DNA from 4 places in the Brevibacillus brevis NBRC 100599 genome. Region 4 is predicted to be linked to each of the others. Evidence: riboswitches for the same ligand, from Rfam matches in the RefSeq annotation. Region 4 holds a riboswitch; each other region holds the start of a gene.
The links. Region 4 has a riboswitch for S-adenosylmethionine ahead of BBR47_RS02595 (methionine ABC transporter ATP-binding protein). Riboswitches for the same ligand answer to the same signal wherever they lie in the genome.

Region 1 (5,613 bases), 750 kb from region 4:
AACGTCAAAAAAAGCACACCCGGCAACAACAATAAATAAAGACCCGTTTTTCTCATCTGATTAACTCCTGTTCACGGTATCGTCAGGCTTTCAATGCGCCGAGAAAACGCGCAAAGAACGCATCTGCATCTACGTCCAGACAGACGTTTATGTTCGGTTCTTTTTTCAGGCGGTTTTGAAAGTCGCAAACCGTTTGCCCATCACACAGCTCACTTCTCGTTTCGATATCTACATACAGTTTCTGCGTCTTCACCAGCTTCGGATCGAGTGCGACCGCGACAGCCAACGGATCATGCATAGCGCACGCATAGATGCCATTTCGCTGAAAATAGCGATGAAGGTAATCAGACGTACTCTGTCTCACGTACTCGCCCATCGGGGTATCTCCTAGCCCGCGAATATGCTCCTCATTCAGTAGCACTCTTCGCGTTACATCCAGACCAACCATCGTCAATTGCGGGAATCCGGCATGAAATACGACCTTCGCTGCCTCTGGATCGACGTACATGTTGTACTCCGCAACTGGCGTCACATTGCCATGCTCGCGGACCACTCCACCCATGAAAATAACTTCCTTGACGTGTTGAACAAGCTCCGGATATTTTTTCACCGCCAAAGCCAAATTGGTCAGCGGCCCCGTCATGACGAGCGTAATTTCTCCAGAATGAGCGAGTACGTTTTCCACGATGAAATCAGGGGCAAAGCCAGCAGTCGGTTCCTTGTAAATCGGAACTCCGGCAAGGGCACCGCCCAAACCATCCTCACCATGTACGGCATGCTCGAAAAACAACGGCCGCAATAACGGTTTAGACGCTCCACAGATGACAGGGATTTGCTCGCCGACTTGCAGGAAATCAAGAATTTTGCACGTGTTTTCCGTGGCTTTTCGCAGCGACACGTTGCCATTCACCGTAGTAATACCAACTAGATCGAATTGCCCGCTTTTCACAGCGAGAATAATGCCAAGCGCATCGTCAATGCCCGTATCGACGTCAAGAATGATCTTTTTCACAAGTGGTCCTCCTCACTTTCATATAAATTCCTATACGTTGAAAACGAGGGTATATCCGAATTGTCTATACCCTCGCCCATTGTTTTTCTATCGTTCGTTATTGCGTTATTGCGTGATTTCACGATTCCAACGGTCAATCCATGCTTTGGAGTGCTCGTTTACGAATTTCATGTCCAGCATTTTCAGCTTGCTTACGGTTTCTTCCCCGTACGTTACACCTTTTGCTTCTTCTTCTGTCAGTTGAACGGTCTTGTTTACAGGGGAATCGATTTTCGCTTTTGCTGTTTTCTCCTGAACTTCTTTGCTCAGTTGATAGTTGATGAAGTCTTCTGCGAGTGCTTTGTTTTTCGAGCCTTTTACGATGTTAACCGTATTCATAACCGCATATCCACCGCTTGCAGGTTGTACGAAAACAGCTTCTGGAACAGCAGCTTTGATGTCTTTGAAGTACATTTCCATGATTGGTCCTACGCCGATTTCTTCTTGTCCAAACATGTTCACGTATTCGGAGGTCTTATCGTAGAACTTCACGACATTTTTGTTGACTTCTTTCATTTTCGCGAAGGCTTGATCCTCGTTAAATTCCTTGCTGCCCGCAACCGCAGAAGCACTGTCGAGAACCATCGGGCCAGTTGTGGACGTAATGCTTGGCAGTGTCAGCTTGCCTGTCAGCTCTGGATTCCACAGATCTTTCCAATCCTTGATCTCAGTTTTTACGAGCTTTGGATTGTAGGCAATCCCGAATTGGCCAATCGTGTAAGCTGGACCGTACTCCTCGCCCAGTGGTGCTTTGGCGATGTCGTAGATTTGATCCAGGTTCGGGATGCGGCTGCGGTCGATTTTTTCAAATGCGCCACTCTCAATCCCTTGCTGTGCATAGTAGTCAGAGAGGTAGATCAAGTCTACATCGGAGCTTCCTTGGCGGACCTTGTTCAGACGCTCTGCGTTGTTCCCGATTTCCAGCACGATTTTTACGTTATGTTCTTTTTCAAACGGCTCATATACTTCTTTCCGGAAAAAGTCTTCGGAGAAGCCCCATGTGGAGATGACCAGCTTTTGTGGCTCGCCCTTGGCTTCGCCGCCAGCTCCCCCCGCTTTTGGTTGATCATTGCTGCCACAGCCAGCGAGTGCCAGTGACATCATAGAAAAAGACAGGATTCCAGCAAGTAATTTCTTCATCGTAATTCTCCTCCAGTTGGGTTCATTTGATGACAAAATATGGTGATACAATAAAAAGAAAAGTACCCTTGATTAGAACGTATCATTCTAAACAAGAGCACTTTTCTTCGTAAACAAAGAGAAGTGACACCCGTTTTTACGCAAAGTCTACGGTCTCCCCTTAAGATAGATCAAAAGAGAAAATCCGAACGATTGCGTCAGGTATTCAGTTCTGATTCAGCTAAAATAACATTCGTGATCGCCCACTGCGTAGGCGCATCGTAGTCCCTGAGCACGGCTTCCAACGGCAACCCCATCTCTTCTTCCAGTCGTTCTCTCAGTCTCTTCTTATAAAGAAGGGACATGCGAAAATCGACTTCGAGCTTGAGGGCCGGTGCTTCTCCTTCCAACGCTTGTGAGCGCGGAGAGCGGCGATGCTTAGCTTGGAACGTAATCATCTGATTTTCAATCGTGACTCGGAGCAAAGTCGTTCCAAATCCGAACAACTCTTTTGCTATCTCATTATAGATGGCAGACAGCTTTTTTCTAGTTTCATTGGAGTCCACGAGAGTCATGTCATCACCTGCGATAGCTGGCATCGGGTTCATTCGCTCTCATTATACATATGATTTTTTCATTCTTCAATAGAATATTCGTATTTAGATCAATTTCACATTTTTCCACCAAGTCATTCGTTTGCAAAAACTGTTGACACCGAAAAAATCAGTCGTTATAATCCAACTATCCAAATAAGAATTAACAACAATGTTTGGAATGATAATTTCATAGCACATTCTCTTATGAAGAGAGGTTGAGGGACTGGCCCTATGACACCTCGGCAACCTATCGCAAACGATACGGTGCCAAATCCAGCGGAATTATTCCGACAGATAAGAGAGGTATTGTTGCAGTGTGGTTACATACTTGCAGTTTTCGCCTCTTCTGTCGGAAGAGGCTTTTTTCTTTTCCATCTTACATCCAGAGAAAAGGGGTATTTTCATGAAAAAAACTGGTCTACTGCTCACTACACTACTGCTCGCTGCATCGCTCGTAACGGCTTGCGGGGGTAAACAAGAAGCTGCGCCTGCTAACGGCGGTACTGCTGCTGAACAAACCTCACTCAAAGTGGGTGTCACTGGCGGCCCACACGAAGAAATTCTCAACAAAGTAAAAGAAGTCGCCAAAGGCAAAGGGCTCGACGTCGAAGTCATCGTTTTCAACGATTACGTACAGCCAAACCAAGCTCTCGATAAAGGAAATCTCGATGTGAACAGCTTCCAAACCATCCCGTTCTTGGCGAAGTTCAATCAAGATCACAAGACAAAGATCGTCGAGGTCGGAAAAACCGTGACGTACCCGATGGGCCTGTACTCCACCAAGCATAAAAAAGTCGAGGACATCCCAGCAGGCGGCGTTGTCGGCATTCAAAATGATCCGACCAACCGAGCACGCGCCTTGCTGCTCTATCAGGCAGCTGGCTTAATTAAGCTCAAGGATGGCGTGGGTGACAACGCAACACCACTGGACATCGTGGAAAATCCGAAAAATTTGCAATTCAAAGAGCTGGAGGCTGCTTTCCTGGCACGCTCGCTGAGCAACGTAGAGGTTGCTTCGATTAACACGAACTTCGCGATGGAAGCTGGCTACTCCCCGAAAAAAGACGCGATCTTCGCTGAGACGGCTGACTCTCCATACGTAAACATCTTGGCAGTCAACGAAACCAACAAAGACAACCCAGCCGTCAAAAAGCTGGTGGACATCTACCGCTCGGAAGAAGTGAAAAAATTCATCGACGAACGCTTTGAAGGAGCTGTACTGCCGTCCTGGTAAGATCGACGCCAGGAACATCAAGAACAACAAGGAGAACTCGTTATGATACAGCTAACCGATATTCATAAGTCGTATCAAGTAGGAAACAAGCAGGTAGAAGCATTGAAGGGCGTATCCCTGCAGGTGGAAAAAGGGCAAATCTACGGGGTGATCGGCTTTAGCGGAGCGGGGAAAAGTACCCTGCTCCGTACCATCAACCTGTTGGAGAAGCCGACCAGCGGTTCTGTGATCGTCAATGGCCAGAACATGCTGACCCTCAAGGAAAAAGAGCTGCGGCAAGCTCGCAAAAAGATCGGGATTATTTTTCAACACTTCAACCTGCTCTCTTCCTATAATGTCTTTGACAATGTGGCGGAAATCTTGCGGATGAATCGCGTCCCCAAAGATGTCATAAAGCGCAAGGTAGAAGACCTTCTCGGCTTGGTTGGCTTGTCTGATAAAGCAAACGCTTATCCTTCTCAACTATCCGGTGGACAAAAGCAACGGGTGGGCATCGCTCGTGCACTTGCGACCGATCCGGAAATTCTGCTCTGTGACGAAGCGACTTCCGCTCTCGATCCGCAAACAACCGAATCCATTCTGGAGCTATTGCTCGACATCAATCGAAAGTTCAACCTGACCATCGTGCTGATTACCCATGAAATGCAGGTCATTAAGAAAATCTGCGACCAAGTAGCCATCATGGAAAACGGCGTCGTCATCGAGCAAGGCTCTGTTCTGGATGTGTTCAGCAATCCGCAAGAGCAAACGACCCGTAATTTTATCAAAACGGTTTTTGATGATCAGGTACCACAGGAGATTTTGTCCAAGATAAAAGAATCCGGACCCGTTTCCAAAATTGTTCGCGTTGCTTTTCGCGGAGATGCCGCTCTCGATCCTGTTCTTGGCACCTTGTCCGCACGCTTTCCGATTAGCACCAATCTGTTATACGGCTCAATTACGACCATTAAGGGAACGGCGCTCGGCATTTTGCTTTTGCACATTTCTGGTGAAGACCAGCCCATTCAAGATGGCATTCGCTTCTTGCGCGAATCCGTCTACCGCGTAGATATTGTGTCACCAGAGGAGGTGCGGAGCTAATGGAGCGTTTGATTGAAATGATTCCGGTATTCGGGCAATCCCTGCAAGAGACCGTCATCATGGTTGGGTTTTCCTTGTTCATTGCGACACTGATCGGGATTCCGCTCGGGATTTTGTTGGTCATCACACAGGCGAATCACCTTTTTCCGAATAAAATCATTTATCACACCTTGAATACGATCATCAACATTGTGCGTTCGTTGCCTTTTATTATCCTGATGGTTGCCATCATTCCTTTTACAGAGTTGATCGTGGGCACTTCGATTGGAATTGAAGGAGCCATTGTGCCGCTCATCGTCTATACGGCTCCTTATATCTCACGCCTGATGGAAACTGCCCTGCATGACGTAGATCGCGGCGTGATCGAAGCGTACCAAGCGATGGGCGCTTCCCGGACGCAGATTATTTTTCGGATCATGCTGCGTGAAGCACGGCCTGGCATCGTCCTCTGCCTGACGATCGCGACCATTGGGTTGATCGGTGCTACTGCTATGGCGGGCGCAGTTGGTGCCGGCGGACTGGGCGATCTCGCC
Region 2 (5,613 bases), 1.4 Mb from region 4:
TAATTGCGACAAGTAAAAACGTCAGGATAACCGGAACAGGAACGGAGAGAATTTCTCCTTGGCCCAGCCACAGGAACCATTCCTGAAATTTTCCCGGAGCCTGTGAGCCGTCCTGCATCGGCATGTTTGCATAGATCGAGTAACCTTGGGAATACGTCATATGAAGGCCGTTGACGATGTAGAGCATCGCCAGAGTAGCCAGCAAATCAGGAATGCGGATTTTTACGACCAGGAAAGCGTTGACCAGCCCGACGAGCAAGCTGAGTACAATCGGAACAACCAAAGTCGTGAAGACTCCTTGTTCGTACCAAACCATCATCGAAGCAGAAACGACCGTGGTCAATGAAACCGTCGATCCTACAGACAAATCAAAGCCTCCGACAATCAGCGAGAACGTAACGCCTATCGCGACAAATGTCACAATCGAGATGGAGCGAAGAATGTCCGTCAGGTTGTCGTACGTGAAGAAATATGGGTTGGTCAGACTGAATAACAACATGACAATGACGATGACTGCAACCGTTCCGTATTTGTAAACAAAATCAAACAAGCTAAACTTTTTATTTGCCACGTTACTCACCTCCGCTTGCGTAGTACATAATCAGCTCTTGTGTTGCTTCCTCGCGACTCAATTCCTTCACGATCTTGCCCTCGAACATGACGAGAATCCGGTCTGCGATCCCGATAACTTCCTGAAACTCACAGGAGAAATACAGGACGCCCTTTTTCTGCTCGGCAAGATTTCCGATCAGGCGGTAAATATCACTTTTCGCGCCGATATCCACTCCTTTTGTCGGCTCGTCAAACATAAAGAGGTGAGCGTTTGTATCCAGCCATTTGCCGATGGCGACTTTTTGCTGGTTTCCGCCGCTGAGAAAACCGACCAGCTGCTTGATATCGGCTGTTTTTACCCCAAGACGCTGCACGAGCTCTCTTGCGTTAGCCGCTTCCGCCCCTTTTTTGATAAAACCGAGCCAGGACTTCTTTTTCAACGAGGCGACAGACAGGTTGTTCTGCACGGACTCCTCTACGAAAATCCCTTCTTTGCGCCTTTCCTCCGGGACGAGAACGATTCCGGCATCGACAGCGTCTTTTGGCGAGCGCAGTTGGATACGTGTTCCATGCAAGCGAACAGCTCCAGCCTTTGCCTCATCTGCGCCGAAGAGCAATCGGGCGAGCTCAGTCTTCCCTGCCCCAACCAGACCGACGACACCCACGATTTCTCCCTCGCGAACCCGCAAGTCGACACCGTGTACCTTGCCGCCAGCCACACCTGACGCCTCAAAAATCGTTTCGCCAATCGGCACTGCAAGCTTCGGGAACTCCTCGTCGAAGCTTTTGCCCAGCATGTTCGCGATCACTTCGTCCATACTGGTCTTCGCCGTCTCTGTGGTCACAACATGCTGTCCATCGCGCATGATAGTGATCCGATCACAGATTTCAAAGATTTCTGGCAGGCGATGGGAGATATAAATGATCCCGACTCCAGCTTTTTTCAACTGCGCAATGATTTGAAACAGCCGTTCGCTCTCCTTCGTGCTCAACGGCGCTGTCGGTTCATCGAAAATGACGTATTTTGCCTTTTGAACGGTCGCCCGTGCAATCAAAATCAATTGCTTTTCCGACAGCGTACATTCTTCGACGAGCATCCTCACTGGAATGGAAAAGCCGAAGTTTTTTAAAATCTGCTCCGTTTCGTTGTACAAGCTCTGCCAGTTGATCAGCCCCTTGGTTTTCGCCTGGACGAGCTGGTCCGCCAGTATGTTTTCGGCGACACTCAAATTCGGGATCAGGGCGGTGTCCACTTCCTGATATACACATTGAATGCCCTGTGCTTTGGCGTCCTGCGGAGATTGAATCGACACGGCCTGTCCATCGATGGTGATCGTACCGCCATCTGCCTGATACGCTCCCGTGAGGATTTTCATCAGGGTACTCTTTCCCGCACCATTCGCTCCGAGCAGTGCGTGAACCTCTCCTGCGCGCACCTCAAAATCGACGGATCGCAGGGCAGGAACCCCAGAAAACTGCTTCGCCATCCCTTTCATCTGCAATGTGGACATGTTTCACACCTCCTGTTAACCTGCGTGTTCCCACCTCTATAAGGAAAAATCCCGTTGGCGGATACAGCTCAACGGGAAAAGCCAATTTGGTTCTTACTTGCCCCACTCTTGTACGTATTGGGACAGGTCGCCCATCGTTACTTTTTTATCCTTCGGCAGGTCTTCTTGTTTCACCAGCACTGGGTTTAGCTTCACGTTGTCTGGCACTTGCTCGCCTTTGATCTTTTGGAACACGGTTTGGGCATGGATGCGTCCGATATTGGATGGGTCTACCGCTGCCGTCGCTGCCCACGGAGAGTTTTCCGCCTGGATCATTTGCAAATCCTCATCGCTTAAATCGATGGAGTATACTTTGATTTCCGTACGTCCTGCTTGTTGGATGGCACGTGTCGCCCCTTTGGCAAATTCATCCCAAGCCGCCCATACTGCTGTGATGTCGCCTTTATTCGGATACTTTTTCAAGATCGCTTCCATCTGCGTTTGTGTATCGAGAGCCGTATTGTTGGTAGCAGAACCGAATGCCGCAATTTCTTTCAAGTCCGGGTATTTCTTCTGGAAAGCTTCGTACGTCACTTGGCGTTTTTCCATTGGCGCAAAGCCAGCTACCCAAACTTTTACGATGTTGCCTTTGCCGTTTGTATCTGCCGCCAGCTTTTCCAAGCTCAGCTCTGCCAACTTGTTGTCATCCTGCGCCACAACTGGCACACCCGGAATGTTGATGTCTGTATCAAACAGGACAACCGGAATTTTTTTATCCACGGCCTTTTGCGTGCCCTGCTGCAACGCTTCTGCCGTACCATGATCGATCAGAATGCCATCAAACCTTTGGTTCACAGCCGCATCGAGGTTGGACGCCATTTTTGCCAGATCAGTATCTGCGTTGAATACGGTCAACTCGCCCCCGTTTTTCTCCACCTCTTTCTTCACGCCATTGATATATTGAGCGGAGAACGTCCCTACGTTTTGGCGCATGATCAGTGCGATTCTCTTTGCCTTCTCTCCCGAAGCACCGCCGTTTGTACTGCCTGTTCCCGTTGTTGCCCCGCTGCCGCATGCCGTCACGAGAACAGAAGCTGCCAAAACAAGTGATGTGATCAGACCGAGTTTCTTTTTCATTTTGATGTTCCCCCTTTTTTCTTTTTAAAACAGATAACAATGATGAAATTTTTTTGTTTCCCCTCAATCAATTGAAGCTTCTTTTGACTTCACTTTCAAAAAGGAATAAAACTTCGTAGAAGAAGCGCATTTCCAGTCCAAGCGCCTCTGGAGCCCATCTCAGCTTCGGAATAAATGGCGGGGAATTTCAGCTTCACTTATGAAATCCTTCCTGAACCTTCTGCGTTTGAAGCTCTCCCGCCATTTCTTCCGAAGCGGACAGTCTTCACTCACAGCGGGGCGGAGGCCGAAGCGTAGACTGGAAATGCGCTTCTTCCCCACGACAGCTACGCAAAAAATCCTCTTTCACAGAGAAAGAGGACAAAAATCGACAAGATTCTCGCCTCTTATCTGTCAGGTATTCTACCTGTTGGAGTTAGCACCTTGGCTCGAAAGAACGCATTCTCTCGTGCTAGGTTGCCGGGCTTCATAGGGCCATTCCCTCAGCCTTCTCTTGATAAGAGTAGTTTCTATTTTCAAAACGTTTGTATAAGTATATACAGAATATAATCTGGCAATTACCTATCTGTCAACTAGGTTTACCGAAAGAATTTTCTTGATAAATATTCCAGTTTCTTCTGTAACATCAAGAGGGATTTTGTTGTGTCTTGTCGAATTATCGTAGATTGATACAAGCCTAGCAAATATTTGCGATGGGGATGCTACATGAGTCTATTAAAAGAAGTTATTCTTCAATGGTTTTTCGCCATTATCCCGTTTGTGTTTTTCAACATTTATTACCGTGACAAAATGAGGAACTACAGCCGTTCCTTTATTGCCATCACCAGCTCAGCCTGCATGTTTCTCGCGATGACCTTCGCCCCGAGTGTCACGAATGGCATGTTTTTTGATATCCGACATGTCATCATATTTTTCGGACTAGTTTATGGCGGAGTCGAGATTGCCCTGCTCCTTCTGATTGAAGCCTTGGTTTATCGGCACTACCTTGGTGGCGAAGGAACATGGGTTGCCTTGCTGATCCTTACAGTCAATTTTGTCTTGTCACTCTTTTTGTATCGACACTACAAAGCCAGTTATCGGAAAACACTGTATCTTTTTATGACGAGTGCGATTTTTTCTACGGTTGCTTTAGGGACTACTTATTACTTTTTTCCCACGTATGTAACTCAACACCTCGTTTACTACACCATAGCGATCCCTATTCAAAACTTTTTCGGCCTCTGGTTATTAATGTCGCTTTTCAGCAAATGCGTTTCGGATAAGGAGCTGTTTATCCGCCACGCGCAAAACGAAAAAATCCAGACGATGAGCCATGTTGCTGCATCGCTTGCACACGAGGTTCGCAATCCGCTGACAGCAGTCAAAGGCTTTTTGAAATTAATACAGGAATGTCCGGAAAATTTGGTAAAAGTCGATCAATACATTCGCATAAGTCTTGATGAAGTACAACGCACAGAAGCCATTTTGACCGAGTACCTTGCCATTTCCAAGCCGCTCAAGGAACGACATGAGATCATTAATCTTAGCGAGCATTTGCATGCCATCCGCGAGGTGATGCTCCCCTTTGCCAATATGCATAACGTGGAGCTTACGCTGCAAGATTTTGAGAGACCTGTGACGATCAAGGCCAATCCAGACGAGTTCAAGCAAGTGTTGGTGAATTTCATCAAAAATGCTATCGAGGCGTGCTCGGATATTTCGGACGGAAAAGTCTCCCTGGACTTGCTCATCGAGCGAAACAAAGCCCTGTTGGTCATCAAGGATAACGGCGTCGGCATGGATGCAGGACAGATTAGCCGTCTCGGAACGATTTACTTTTCTACGAAAACAACTGGGACCGGCCTTGGATTGACGTATTCCTATCATGTCATTCATGCGATTGGCGGAACCGTCAATGTATCAAGTAAACCACGAGTAGGAACCAAGTTCACCATTATGCTCCCGTATAAGGCACAGTGACTTCATGCAATCTTGCAGAGGGACTGTGCCTTTTTCCATTCGATTGCTAATGATGCAACGGGGGTACTTGTGGTTCTTTTTTGTTTTTCAAGGAAAACTGCAATTCATTTTGGCGATTGATCGTCGCGAGAAAGACTTGTTCGGACGCGATCCCCTTTTTCTTTAATTCGTGCAAAAGCCATTGCTCATCGCGTTTCCGGTATGACAGCACATCTGGATATATCTTGCCTTCCACAATGACCGGCAGCGACATTCCCGCTGAAGAAGTATTGATGCCCAAATCTTGTTTCGTTACGACCTGCTGTTCTACTTTTTTGAGCACAGTCAACCGACCGTTTGCCTCGATAATAGCCAAATCAATCTCTGCCAGGTCAAAAATATCTTTTTCGCGAAGCATATGGAGGACATTATCGAGCGAGTAGCGGATTTTTTTCAAGTTTTTGAAGTGAAAAGCCCCGTTGTGGAAAATGACGGT
Region 3 (5,613 bases), 2.8 Mb from region 4:
GGAGGACGCTACGATGGTGATCGATCGAATCAACCATCTCAAAGAAGTGGACATTCGCTACAGGGACGGACGAATCGAGCAAGTAGCAAGGCCGCAGACCCCGAAGACCATGCATTATGAAATAAGAGAATTTCTACACTTGGCGAAGATCGGGGCCAGACAATCTGCAACGAATTCGCATGAAGTTTCCAAAATGGCCATGCAGGTCATGGATGAAGCGAGAAGGCAGATGGGGATTGTTTTTCCAGCGGATCGAAAAAACCAGTAGGCAAAAGGGAGGGCGTTTGGGATGAAAATGTATGATGTAACCGCCATCGTGTACGAAGGAATGACGGTGTATAAAAACAAGCCGGAAAAGCAGCCGAAAATACGTACCGCTACCAACGGTTATGTAACAGAATCGAGAATCGACATGGACCTCCACACAGGTACCCATGTGGATGCTCCCCTGCATATGGTGAATGCTGGTGATACATTTGAGAGTATTTCCTTGGAGAAGCTAGTGGGCAAGTGTAAAGTTCTTGATCTCACAGCGGTCGAGGACAGGATCACTCGCGCTGACTTGGAGAGCTTCGATCTTGAGCGAGGAGATTTTGTCCTGTTTAAAACGAAAAACTCTTTTGAAGAGGCGTTCTCCTTTGAATTTATCTTTCTGTCTGAAGAGGGTGCGGAATATGTAAGTGAGCTAGGGGTGCGTGGCATTGGTACCGATGCACTTGGAATCGAACGCAGCCAGGAAGGTCACCCCACCCATAAAAAATTGTTTGCAGCGGGAGTCATTGTCGTGGAAGGCTTGCGGCTAGCAGAGGTCCCGCCAGGCGAGTATTTTCTGGTAGCTGCACCACTCAAGCTGGTCGGCACGGATGCAGCCCCGGCAAGGGTCCTATTGTTTGAAGGTTTACATAGTAACTTGTCTATTGAAACTGAATGACGAGGAGTGGGAAACATATGCTCAGACGACCAGAGCGCGATGAATACGCTGCTTATTTTGACTATTACATGGGTCTTGTACCGGAGGGGGAGCTCCAAACGATCCTCACGCAGCAAGGAGAGAGGATCGTCGCATTATTTTCGTCCCTTGCCCCCGAGCAAATTGATTATCGGTATGCGCCAGGCAAATGGACGGTTAAAGAGGTGTTGGGTCATCTCATCGATGCAGAACGCATCATGAGCTATCGCTTGCTGAGAATCGCGAGAGGAGATCAGACACCCCTCGTCGGTTTTGATGAGAATGCTTTTGTTGAACACGGGTGTTTTCAGCTAAGAGACCTGTCTGATTTACTGGAAGAGTATAAGGCTGTCCGTGCTTCCACCATCGCTTTGGTGCGAGGAATCTCTCCAGAAGCGTGGTTGCGTACAGGACTTGCCAACGGAAACAAGCTATCTGCAAGGACATTGGCCTATGTGATTGTTGGACATGAAGCTCATCACACTCGCATTTTGAAAGAGCGGTATTTGGGGTAAGGTAAAATCTGAAGGTAGCAGTGAAAATAGACAATTTCATAGGTGGAAACAGGTTCCTTAGAGCGTAACCAACTCGCCACAAGGATAATAGGGAAGCTCGGTGCAAATCCGACACGGTCCCGCCACTGTAAGAGGGGAGTCAGCGTCCAAAAAGCCACTGGTCTATCAAAATAGACGGGGAAGGCGACGCTAGGCGATGAACCCATAGTCAGGAGACCTGCCTGTTTCGACAACACTGATAGACCTACGGGAGATAGGGAGGTGTTAGAGATGGCTTGCGAAAAAAACAGCGAGTGGACAAGTATGCCCCTCCTTTTCTGGCATTTTCTAACGATCGTCACGGTCGAACGGAAAATGCTCTTTTTATTTTGGGCAGAATAATAGAAGAGGAGGGCGAGCAATGATACAACTTTTTATTTGCCAATGGTGCGGATATGTTGAGGAAAAAGAGCAGCCTGAGGAATGCCAGGAGGGCGTGTTTCATTGTGCTTGCTGCAGTATGGAAGAGGTAGAAAGCCTGTTCACCCACAACTGAAATCCTTGCCAAATCAGCTTGCAATCAGAAAAGAAAGAATTTTGTTGACGCTTGCCTTGGAATTTCTTAGAATAAAGCCTAACAGCATAAATGGTTCTTATCCAGAGAGGTGGAGGGTCTGGCCCGATGAAGCCCGGCAACCGTTGCATATTGCAACAAGGTGCCAATTCCTGCGAGACGTTTCGTCTCGAAAGATAAGAAGCGGGTTACTCTATTAGTAGATGAACCTTCTTCTTAGCGAAGAAGGTTTTTTTAATTTCATATTTTCTTTATCCAGAGAGGTGGAGGGACTGGCCCGATGAAGCCCGGCAACCGTCACGTATATTTTGTGACAAGGTGCCAATTCCTGCAGGACATTTACGTGTCCTGGGAGATAAGGAGGGGGAGCATTAGCTGCTATCAAGCCTTCTTCTTATCGAAGATGGCTTTTCTTTTTATCTAAAATTCGGGGTATGGGGTGGTCAGGATGAGTGCAGAAGTGGTACGCGTGGGATTATTGGGATTGGGGACAGTGGGTGGGGGCGTAATCAAAACGATCCGTTCACAACAGGAGAAGCTGGCTTCTCGTCTGGGAAAACGAATTGAGATCGTCAAGGCATTGGTGCGTGACTCGGAAAAAGAGCGGGCGGTTCATGTCGACCCGGCTTTACTGACGACAGATTTTGAGGATGTATTGAGAAGCGATGTGGATATCGTGGTGGAGGTCATGGGCGGTGTAGAACCTACCTATGACTACGTACGTGCTTTGATCGAAAAGGGCTGCCATGTGGTAACCGCCAACAAAGAGCTCCTGGCGAAAAAAGGAACAGAGCTAGTCGATTTGGCAAATCAGCATCAAGTGCATCTTGCCTATGAAGCGAGTGTGGCTGGGGGTATCCCGATCTTGAGTGTGCTCCGGCAGTTCCTACGTACGAACGATATCCAAGGCGTTCGTGGTATTCTCAACGGAACAACGAACTTCATTTTGACGAAAATGGAAGCAGAGCAGCTCTCCTACCAGGAGGTGCTCAAGCAAGCACAGGAGCTGGGCTATGCGGAAGCAGACCCTCGTTCGGATGTAGAAGGCTTTGATGCTATGTATAAATTGTATATCCTGGCACAGCTTGTTTATGGAGAATCGCTGCCTTTAGCGGATGTTGTTCGCAAAGGAATTGCAGATTTGTCAGCAGGCCACATTCGGATTGCAAGCGACTTAGGGTACCGGATCAAGCTGATCGCGCAGGCTTATCAAGCCGAAAAAGGCATTCGCCTATCTGTTGAACCAACCATGCTTCCGCTGAGCCATCCGTTGGCGCAAATCCACGATGCGTTTAATGCTGTCCAGCTATCCGGCAACATCGTGGGAGACTTGTTGTTTACAGGAAGAGGGGCAGGAGAGCTCCCTACAGCAAGTGCAGTCGTGGAAGATTTGGCCTATTTATTGACACAGCCATTCACACCGCATCCTACCTGGAAAGAAAAAACGGCTGACAAAGCTGGAGGCACGTTGGACTCGACAGAACACGTCCTATGTTATCTGGAGGGCTCATGTCATACTGCGACGCCAGATCGGGTCTTGTATTTCCTTCAGCAGGCCGGGGTGAACGTGCATAAACTAAAAGTCCAATTCGATTTGGGAGGCGTCTTGCGCGCAGGGTTGATCGTGACGGGAATCAGTGAACAGCAAGTGTCCTTATTGAAAAATGATTTTGGCTTAGAAGTGCGCTGCTTCCCTATTCTTGAATCTGCGTAAGTAAGAGGAATCATAAGAAGAAAAGCCGTATTTCTAGGAATCTGGAAATACGGCTTCTTTTATCAGGGGGCAGTCTCCACCGCCTTTGCATGTGGCTGCACACGTCCGTCACTTTGTATGTCGACTTGCTCAGAAATGGATTCAATGCGTTTTAACAGGGCAGCGCCGTTGCTTTCATTCATGGGTACAGCTTGTCCTAATTCTGCATGAAATGGAAGCATCGTTAGCTCACAATCACCACTTTTGGAGCAGTTTGCTTGTAGGACCATCGTTTCCCAAGTCTTGGGTTCGTTTGCACGTGTGAAAATGAAATTGCCAAGACTGTACGCAATCCATTTGTCGTTGTAACGTTCAAAGCCTTGCAGTACGTGGGGATGACCGCCGACAATCAAATCTGCACCAGCATCGATGTAGGCACGAGACAGCTCCTTTTGATGATCGACAGGATAATCGGAGCGTTCTTTGCCCCAGTGTGCAATCACCACCACGAGATCCGCTTGGCTGTTCGCATCCTGGATCGCTTTCACTGCCAGTGTAGGATCATAGGAAGCGGCCATACCTGGCTGGGAATTCCCTGCAAACCAGCTCGTTTCGGGAATGACCCTGCTGAAGCCGAGAATCGCGATCTTGATGCCGTTCTTTTCTAGGAAAACAGGTGAATAGGCACGGCTTGCATCCTTACCGGCACCGACGTATTCTATACGGTTTTCGTCCAAAGCTTCAAAGGTATCCAGCAATCCCGGAACGCCTTGGTCCATGGAGTGGTTATTGGCCAGATTCACCACATCAATCCCAGCGTTTTTCATGGCAGGAACAGCAAGTGGCGATGACTTGTAAACATACTCCTTGTTTTGAGCAGCAACACCTGTGTCGGTGATCGGCGTCTCCAAATTGGCAATGGTGATATCATCTTGCAAAAAGAGCGAGCTTACATGTTTGTATGGGTAGTCATAGCTGTTTGCAAGTAAGGTTTTCTCAACGTTTCCTGACATCATGATGTCACCGACAAAGGTGAGCTGCACGGAAGACTTTTGGTTCGCGGTATCATCAGGAGCAGGCTGGGTGTTCGGGTTGGCATGTTCTCCATCCATGGCAGTTTGAAATAAGTAGTAGGTTCCGACGACGAAGATGGCCAACAGGCTAAAGAGGAGCGTGCTCTTTCCCACACGTGCCCATTTTCTGCGTGAGCGTTTGCGCCGAGCATGTATCCGGCTTGATCTGTTCTCGTTCATTTTTCCCCCTTGTCTTTCTATCCTTACATAAATGAATTTTGATATCCTATAAGTAATACGAAAAAGGGGAGAAAAAAGGTGCGATTAACTTTTGATCATTTGGTTCATTTTGTACATCGGACTCCTCAGGAAGCAGCGGAGCAATTTTGCCAAGCGGGTTTTCATGCGGTTGCTGGAGGGCGTCATGCGTCTTGGGGGACATGGAATAGCCTTAGTTATTTCGGGCTTTCCTATGTTGAGTTTTTGGCGGTTGAACATCAGGAGCTTGCTCGACAATCAGAGAATCCACTAATACGTCAATGCATTGAGGATGAGGCAAAGGGAGAAGGATTTGACCAGATTGCCCTTCGGACCAACGAGATGGATGCGTGGGCAGAGCGCTTGCGAAGCCAAGGCTTGCAAGTTACTGGACCTGTTGCGGGAAGTCGTACGCGTGATGATGGCACGACGCTTCGATGGCGGATGTTGTTCCTCGAAGATGCAGATAGTACTCTTCTCCCGCCCTTTCTCATTGAATGGTCGCAAACGGATGCAGAGAGAAGAGAAGATTTGACTAATCGCGGCATCATTAACGCACATCCGAACGGTGCTGCCGATCTCAAGTCTGTAGGGTATGCCGTGACGGATTTGGAAGAAGCAACAGCACGTTG
Region 4 (5,613 bases):
CCATTCGCTCTGCTCGGGCCTACCACCCTGTTGCAATTTTTTCAGTCACCAGATGACTATTACTTGCGTTGGAGTCTTGCTACCTTCAACAGGCTCATGCGCACCTTTGCCATGATTTTGTCCCTAATCCTCACGCCGATCTATGTGGCAGCCCTGACCTATCATTACGAGATGGTTCCAGCTGACCTCTTGCTTTCGCTCGCGCAATCACGCTCTCGGGTACCGTTCCCGCCGTTGTGGGAGGCCCTTTTGATGGAGCTGATTATTGAGCTTTTGCGGGAAGCGGGAGCGAGACTGCCGACCAAGGTCGGTCAGACGATTGGTATTGTGGGCGGTATTGTTATCGGACAAGCTATCGTTCAGGCCGGATTCACGAGCAATATTTTGATTATTATCGTTGCCCTCGGCGCTTTGTCATCCTTTATCGCGCCTAGCTATATGATCGGTTCTACGATCCGGGTGGTTCGTTTTCCGATGATTTTTCTGGCAGGTGTGCTAGGTGCATTAGGCATTGTGGTCGGATTTAGTTTTTTGGCCAGTCACTTGCTTCGTCAGACCAGCTTGGGGCGTCCGTATATGTATCCGATTTATCCCGTGCGATTTTCAGATTGGAAGGATGGCTTTATACGGGCTCCCTTATCCTCCCTTTCGGAACGTCTCAAGTTTTTTAACCCAAAACGAATATCGCGCTTTGACAGGGATAGAGCCAAAGAGAAGAAAGACATTGACGAGTAAGCGAGGCGGCCATGAAGATCAACATCGATGTAAGTAAGGACAATACGATAACGGCATTTCTTGCAGGGGTTCTTGTGCATGGCACGCAGATAGGGATGGGCATTTTGGGCTTCCAACGAATCATTGCCAAGGAGGCGGGGCATGATGCTTGGATATCTGTCATACTCGCAGCTTTGTTTACTCATCTTACAGTGATGATCATTAACAAGACCTTGCAAAAATACCCTTCAGCCGATATTTACGGAATTCAGGAAGATGTGTTTGGAAAGTGGCTGGGAACAGGCATAAGCATCATTTATTTGACCTATTTTTTTGTGTCAGCTGGAGTCATTTTACGTACCTACATTGAAGTTGTCCAAACCTGGATGTTTCCGAATTTACCAACGTGGGTTCTGTCAGGGATTATCCTGTTTCTAGCGTTTTACACAGTCGTAGGGGGGATAAGAGTCGTAGCAGGCTATGCGTTTTTTTCCTTTATGGTCACGATATGGATGATATTTGAGTTATATTTTCCTTTGAAATTTGCCAGGTGGGAATATTTGTTTCCTGTCATGGACACCAGCTTGGAGAACCTTTTCAATGGAATGATTGCCATGTCTTTGACCAGTGCCGGCTTTGAGATTCTCTACGTTGTCTATCCTTATTTACAAAATAAAGAGAGGGTACACAAAAGTGTACAGTTGGCGGTGTTGGTGACGTATCTGATCTATTTGTTTGTCATGATTGTGGCACTGGTCTTTTTTAGTCAGGGTCAGCTCATGAGAACGATCTGGGCGACACTCAATATGCAAAAGATGGTGTACCTCCCTATTCTGGAAAGGTTTGAACTGGTTGTCATTTCGTTATGGCTTCTCGTGATCTTGCCGAATATTATGCTGTATTTGTGGGCTTCTGCCCGAGGTCTCAAGCGCTTGTTCGGATTCAATCTACGTCATTCGTTGTATTGGATTATACCCGTGATCTATGTAGCCTCCTTGTCGCTGCTTTCCAGACAGCAGATGAGTCGGATGACGACTATTTACTCGCATATAACTCTGTACATTATTTACGTGTACCCCTATTTTTTGTACCTGATGGTCTGGCTGAAGAAACGAAAGCAAAGGGTGAAACCAACCAGCAAAGGAGAGAGTGCCTGATGCTGCCTAAGCGTCTTTTGGCGTTGTGGTGTTCATGTATCCTTGTCCTGGCAGGCTGTTCAGATCGGCAAATTTTTGATGAGACAGGACTTGCCACGGCTGTCGGCTATGATCTGTTAAAGGATGGGGACGTTCGGGGGACAGCAATTATGCCTTCCATTAATCCAGAGGCGAAAGAAAAGATACAGGTTTTTTCAGCCATCGGTGAAACCAGCAAGGGAATTCGGGATCGGATAAATTTACAATCAGATAAAAGAGTATTGGGTGGGCAAATTCGTGTCGCACTCTACAATGAAAAATTGGCAAAGCGTGGACTTGGTAGTATCGTTGACACGTTGTATCGGGATTCCTCTATTTCCAGCAGGGTTTATCTTTGCTTATTTGAAGGCGAAACATATGATATGTTAACGCATCCCTATTCTGAAGAAGGGAATATCGGAATCTATTTATACCGTATGATTGAGCAAAATATTGAAGGGGAAAAAATTCCGTCTTCCACTATGCATGAGTTTTTTCGGTCTTATTATGACAAAGGAATAGACCCGATCATGCCGTTCATTGCAAGAAAGGGAAATGAGCTGCAAATCAAGGGGATCGCATTATTTCGAGGGGAGCGTTATGTAGGGTGGATCACACCCAAGGAAGCCTTTTTAATCAAGCTCATGCATGGAAAATTCCGCATTGGCAGCTACGATACTTCTGTCCCTGCTCATATTTTTGGCGAGATGCCCAAGAATCGCGGAAGTAAAAAAGACCGTGTGCAGCTTGTCTTTGACACGATTTCCAGCCATTCAAAAATCGAGCTGACCCAAGTATCTCCCCCGATCTTTGATATTCACATCCGATTAAATGCGCGGATTTTGGAATTAACCCTCCCGCTGAAGCTAGAGAATGCCAGGTTGATGAAAATCATGGAACATGCACTGGAAGAAGAGCTTGGAAAAGAACTGCAGAAAGTAGTGCATAAATTGCAGGACCTCAATGTCGATCCCGCTGGTTTCGGGATCGTGTATCGCTCAAATAGAAGGGGCAAGGCAAATATGACGCAGGCTGAATGGAGAAAGATGTTCAAAGAAGCGACATTTCGCTTCCACATAAAGTCAACCATCATCCGCAACGGCGTCATGGATTAAAAAACTTTTTCCTGCTATTACTATTGACGTGATATTTTCAAAAAGGATATAATCCGTTTTGTATCATCAAGAAATAGAAAAAACGAACATAATATACGTAGATATCTTTCTTATCAAGAGAGGCGGAGGGACAGGCCCTATGAAGCCCGGCAGCCGGTTCATTTTCGAATGAACGTCGCGGTGCCAATTCCTACAGGATTTTTGGATCTTGTACAGATGAGAAGGGTGGATGCGAACGTATACATTGCGTTGCAGCCCCTTTTTCGTTTGTGAAAAAGGGGTTTTTATATTTTTATCAAGATTATGGTCGGGAGGTGGATGCGTTGATCCAACTGCGTCATTTGCATAAAAGCTATCAAGTACAAGGTAAAACCATCCCAGCGTTAACGGGGATCGACCTTTCCATAGAGCAAGGCGAAATATACGGGATTATCGGACACTCTGGTGCAGGGAAAAGTACGTTGATCCGGTGCATCAATTTGCTAGAGCGCCCAACTTCGGGGGAAGTTATTGTGGACGGCGTCGATTTGACGAAGCTGGATGAAGGGAAGCTGCAAGAAAAGCGCCGCGCAATCGGCATGATTTTTCAGCATTTCAACTTGCTGTCTTCTTCGACGGTCGGCGAAAATGTTGCTTTTCCGCTCAAGCTGGCAAAGCGTTCGAAGGCAGAGATTGATAAGAAAGTAAACGAGCTGCTGAAGCTGGTTGGCTTGGAGGCACATAAGGACAAATATCCGTCTCAGCTGTCTGGCGGACAGAAGCAGCGTGTCGGGATCGCCCGTGCGCTCGCGAATGATCCAAAAGTGCTGCTCTGCGACGAAGCGACATCAGCTCTCGATCCGCAGACGACGAACTCCATTCTGGCACTGCTCTTGGACATCAACCGCAAGCTGGGCTTGACCATTGTGTTGATTACCCACGAGATGCACGTCATTCGCTCCATTTGTGATCGTGTCGGCGTGATTGATGGAGGAAAGATCGTCGAATCGGGTAACGTACTAGATGTATTCCTTCGTCCAAAGCATCCAACGACACAAGAATTCGTGGAGCAAGTAGCCGATTCTACAGAGCTGCGCGAAGCGGTCGAGCACGAAAAGGCTTCGGGGAACCGCACGATTGCTCGTGTCACCTTCCTCGGAGAAAAAACGTACCAGCCAATCCTTTTCCAAACGATGCAAGAGACAGGTACGGTGTTTAGTATTTTGCAGGGAACGATTTCTCGCATGAAAGATACGCCGTATGGTCAGTTAGTGATCGAGCTGGAAGGCGATGTCGCACAGAATCAAAAGACCATCGAGACGCTGCGCCAACGTGGCTTGGAAGTAGAGGTGATATAAATGGACTGGACATTCGAAAATGTGGATTGGGCTGAAATCGGCGAAGGTACGATGGACACGCTCACGATGCTTGGCTTCTCCACTCTGTTTACCGTCCTGATTGGTTTGCCGTTGGGCATCATTTTGTTTTTGACTTCTCGCGGACAGCTTTTGCAAAACCGCACTTTTTATACCATTGCATCATTCGTTGTCAACGTATTGCGCTCGGTACCATTTATCATTCTGATGATCTTGCTGATTCCAGTGACGAAAATGATCGTAGGGACTTCACTCGGCGTACTAGGTGCCATTCCGCCGCTCGTATTTGGTGCCGCTCCGTTTTTCGCACGTTTGGTGGAAACCTCTCTGCGTGAGATTGATAAGGGCGTGATTGAGGCCGCACAATCTATGGGTGCATCCAATTGGCAGATCGTCTGGAATGTCCTTTTGCCAGAGTCTAGATCCGGTTTGATCGCGGGTATTACGATCACGACGGTAACACTGGTCTCCTACACAGCAATGTCTGGGGTAATTGGCGGTGGTGGTTTGGGTGACTTGGCGATCCGATACGGTTATCAGCGTTTCCAAACCGATGTTATGGTTGTGACTGTTGTTATTTTGCTGGTGATGGTACAGATCTTACAGTCGCTGGGGGACCGTCTGGTTCTGAAATTCAGCCGTAAATAGGATCTTTCCATATAGATTGTCAAAAAATAAAACGAAATACATGCAAGGGGGAAATCATTCATGAAAAAGCTAGTCGTATCTGTACTTTCTACTGTATTGGCATTTTCTTTGGCAGCTTGCGGAGGCAAAACCGAAACAGCACCTGCTCCAGCTGAAGGCGGCGCACAAGGCGGAAAACAGGAAGTAACATTGAAGGTAGGCGCTTCTCCCGTTCCACATGCAGCAATCTTGAAGTTCATTCAACCAAAACTGAAAGAACAAGGCGTGAACTTGGTAGTCCAAGAGTTCACTGATTATGTACAACCTAACGTTCAAGTGAACGAGAAACAACTCGACGCAAACTTCTTCCAGCACAAGCCTTACCTGGAAGACTTCAATAAAGGACAAAACATGAACCTGGTGCCAGTAGTGGCTGTACACATCGAGCCATTCGGCGCTTACAGCAAAAAAATTAAATCTGTAGATGAATTAGTTGATGGCGCAACAATCGCGCTGCCAAACGACCCGACAAACAGCGGTCGCGCACTCGCACTCTTGGAGAAAAACGGCTTGATCAAGCTGAAAGAAGGCGCTGGCATCAGCGGTACAGTGAAAGATGTTGTTGAG

Region 1: linked by a shared signal. The riboswitch ahead of BBR47_RS28435 (MetQ/NlpA family ABC transporter substrate-binding protein) and the one ahead of BBR47_RS02595 (methionine ABC transporter ATP-binding protein) in region 4 are both predicted to bind S-adenosylmethionine.
Region 2: linked by a shared signal. The riboswitch ahead of BBR47_RS25580 (sugar ABC transporter substrate-binding protein) and the one ahead of BBR47_RS02595 (methionine ABC transporter ATP-binding protein) in region 4 are both predicted to bind S-adenosylmethionine.
Region 3: linked by a shared signal. The riboswitch ahead of BBR47_RS18825 (homoserine dehydrogenase) and the one ahead of BBR47_RS02595 (methionine ABC transporter ATP-binding protein) in region 4 are both predicted to bind S-adenosylmethionine.

What each region holds. Positions count from the first base shown of each region.
Region 1 covers NC_012491.1:6,013,227-6,018,839, forward strand. Annotated here, with positions in the region: gene BBR47_RS28415 (ABC transporter permease) at 1-56, opposite strand, end outside; gene BBR47_RS28420 (nucleoside hydrolase) at 83-1,012, opposite strand; gene BBR47_RS28425 (ABC transporter substrate-binding protein) at 1,118-2,191, opposite strand; gene BBR47_RS28430 (hypothetical protein) at 2,389-2,745, opposite strand; SAM riboswitch class I at 2,966-3,067, shown strand; gene BBR47_RS28435 (MetQ/NlpA family ABC transporter substrate-binding protein) at 3,170-4,000, shown strand; gene BBR47_RS28440 (methionine ABC transporter ATP-binding protein) at 4,043-5,080, shown strand; gene BBR47_RS28445 (methionine ABC transporter permease) at 5,080-5,613, shown strand, end outside.
Region 2 covers NC_012491.1:5,378,010-5,383,622, forward strand. Annotated here, with positions in the region: gene BBR47_RS25570 (ABC transporter permease) at 1-571, opposite strand, end outside; gene BBR47_RS25575 (sugar ABC transporter ATP-binding protein) at 573-2,063, opposite strand; gene BBR47_RS25580 (sugar ABC transporter substrate-binding protein) at 2,157-3,179, opposite strand; SAM riboswitch class I at 3,563-3,682, opposite strand; gene BBR47_RS25585 (ATP-binding protein) at 3,885-5,138, shown strand; gene BBR47_RS25590 (DUF421 domain-containing protein) at 5,185-5,613, opposite strand, start outside.
Region 3 covers NC_012491.1:3,932,435-3,938,047, reverse strand. Annotated here, with positions in the region: gene BBR47_RS18840 (Gfo/Idh/MocA family protein) at 1-268, shown strand, start outside; gene BBR47_RS18835 (cyclase family protein) at 290-931, shown strand; gene BBR47_RS18830 (DinB family protein) at 949-1,464, shown strand; cobalamin riboswitch at 1,498-1,704, shown strand; gene BBR47_RS31830 (hypothetical protein) at 1,865-1,999, shown strand; SAM riboswitch class I at 2,094-2,200, shown strand; SAM riboswitch class I at 2,266-2,379, shown strand; gene BBR47_RS18825 (homoserine dehydrogenase) at 2,466-3,731, shown strand; gene BBR47_RS18820 (CapA family protein) at 3,794-4,963, opposite strand; gene BBR47_RS18815 (VOC family protein) at 5,042-5,613, shown strand, end outside.
Region 4 covers NC_012491.1:468,723-474,335, forward strand. Annotated here, with positions in the region: gene BBR47_RS02580 (spore germination protein) at 1-735, shown strand, start outside; gene BBR47_RS02585 (GerAB/ArcD/ProY family transporter) at 747-1,871, shown strand; gene BBR47_RS02590 (Ger(x)C family spore germination protein) at 1,871-3,004, shown strand; SAM riboswitch class I at 3,112-3,227, shown strand; gene BBR47_RS02595 (methionine ABC transporter ATP-binding protein) at 3,328-4,341, shown strand; gene BBR47_RS02600 (methionine ABC transporter permease) at 4,342-5,007, shown strand; gene BBR47_RS02605 (MetQ/NlpA family ABC transporter substrate-binding protein) at 5,068-5,613, shown strand, end outside.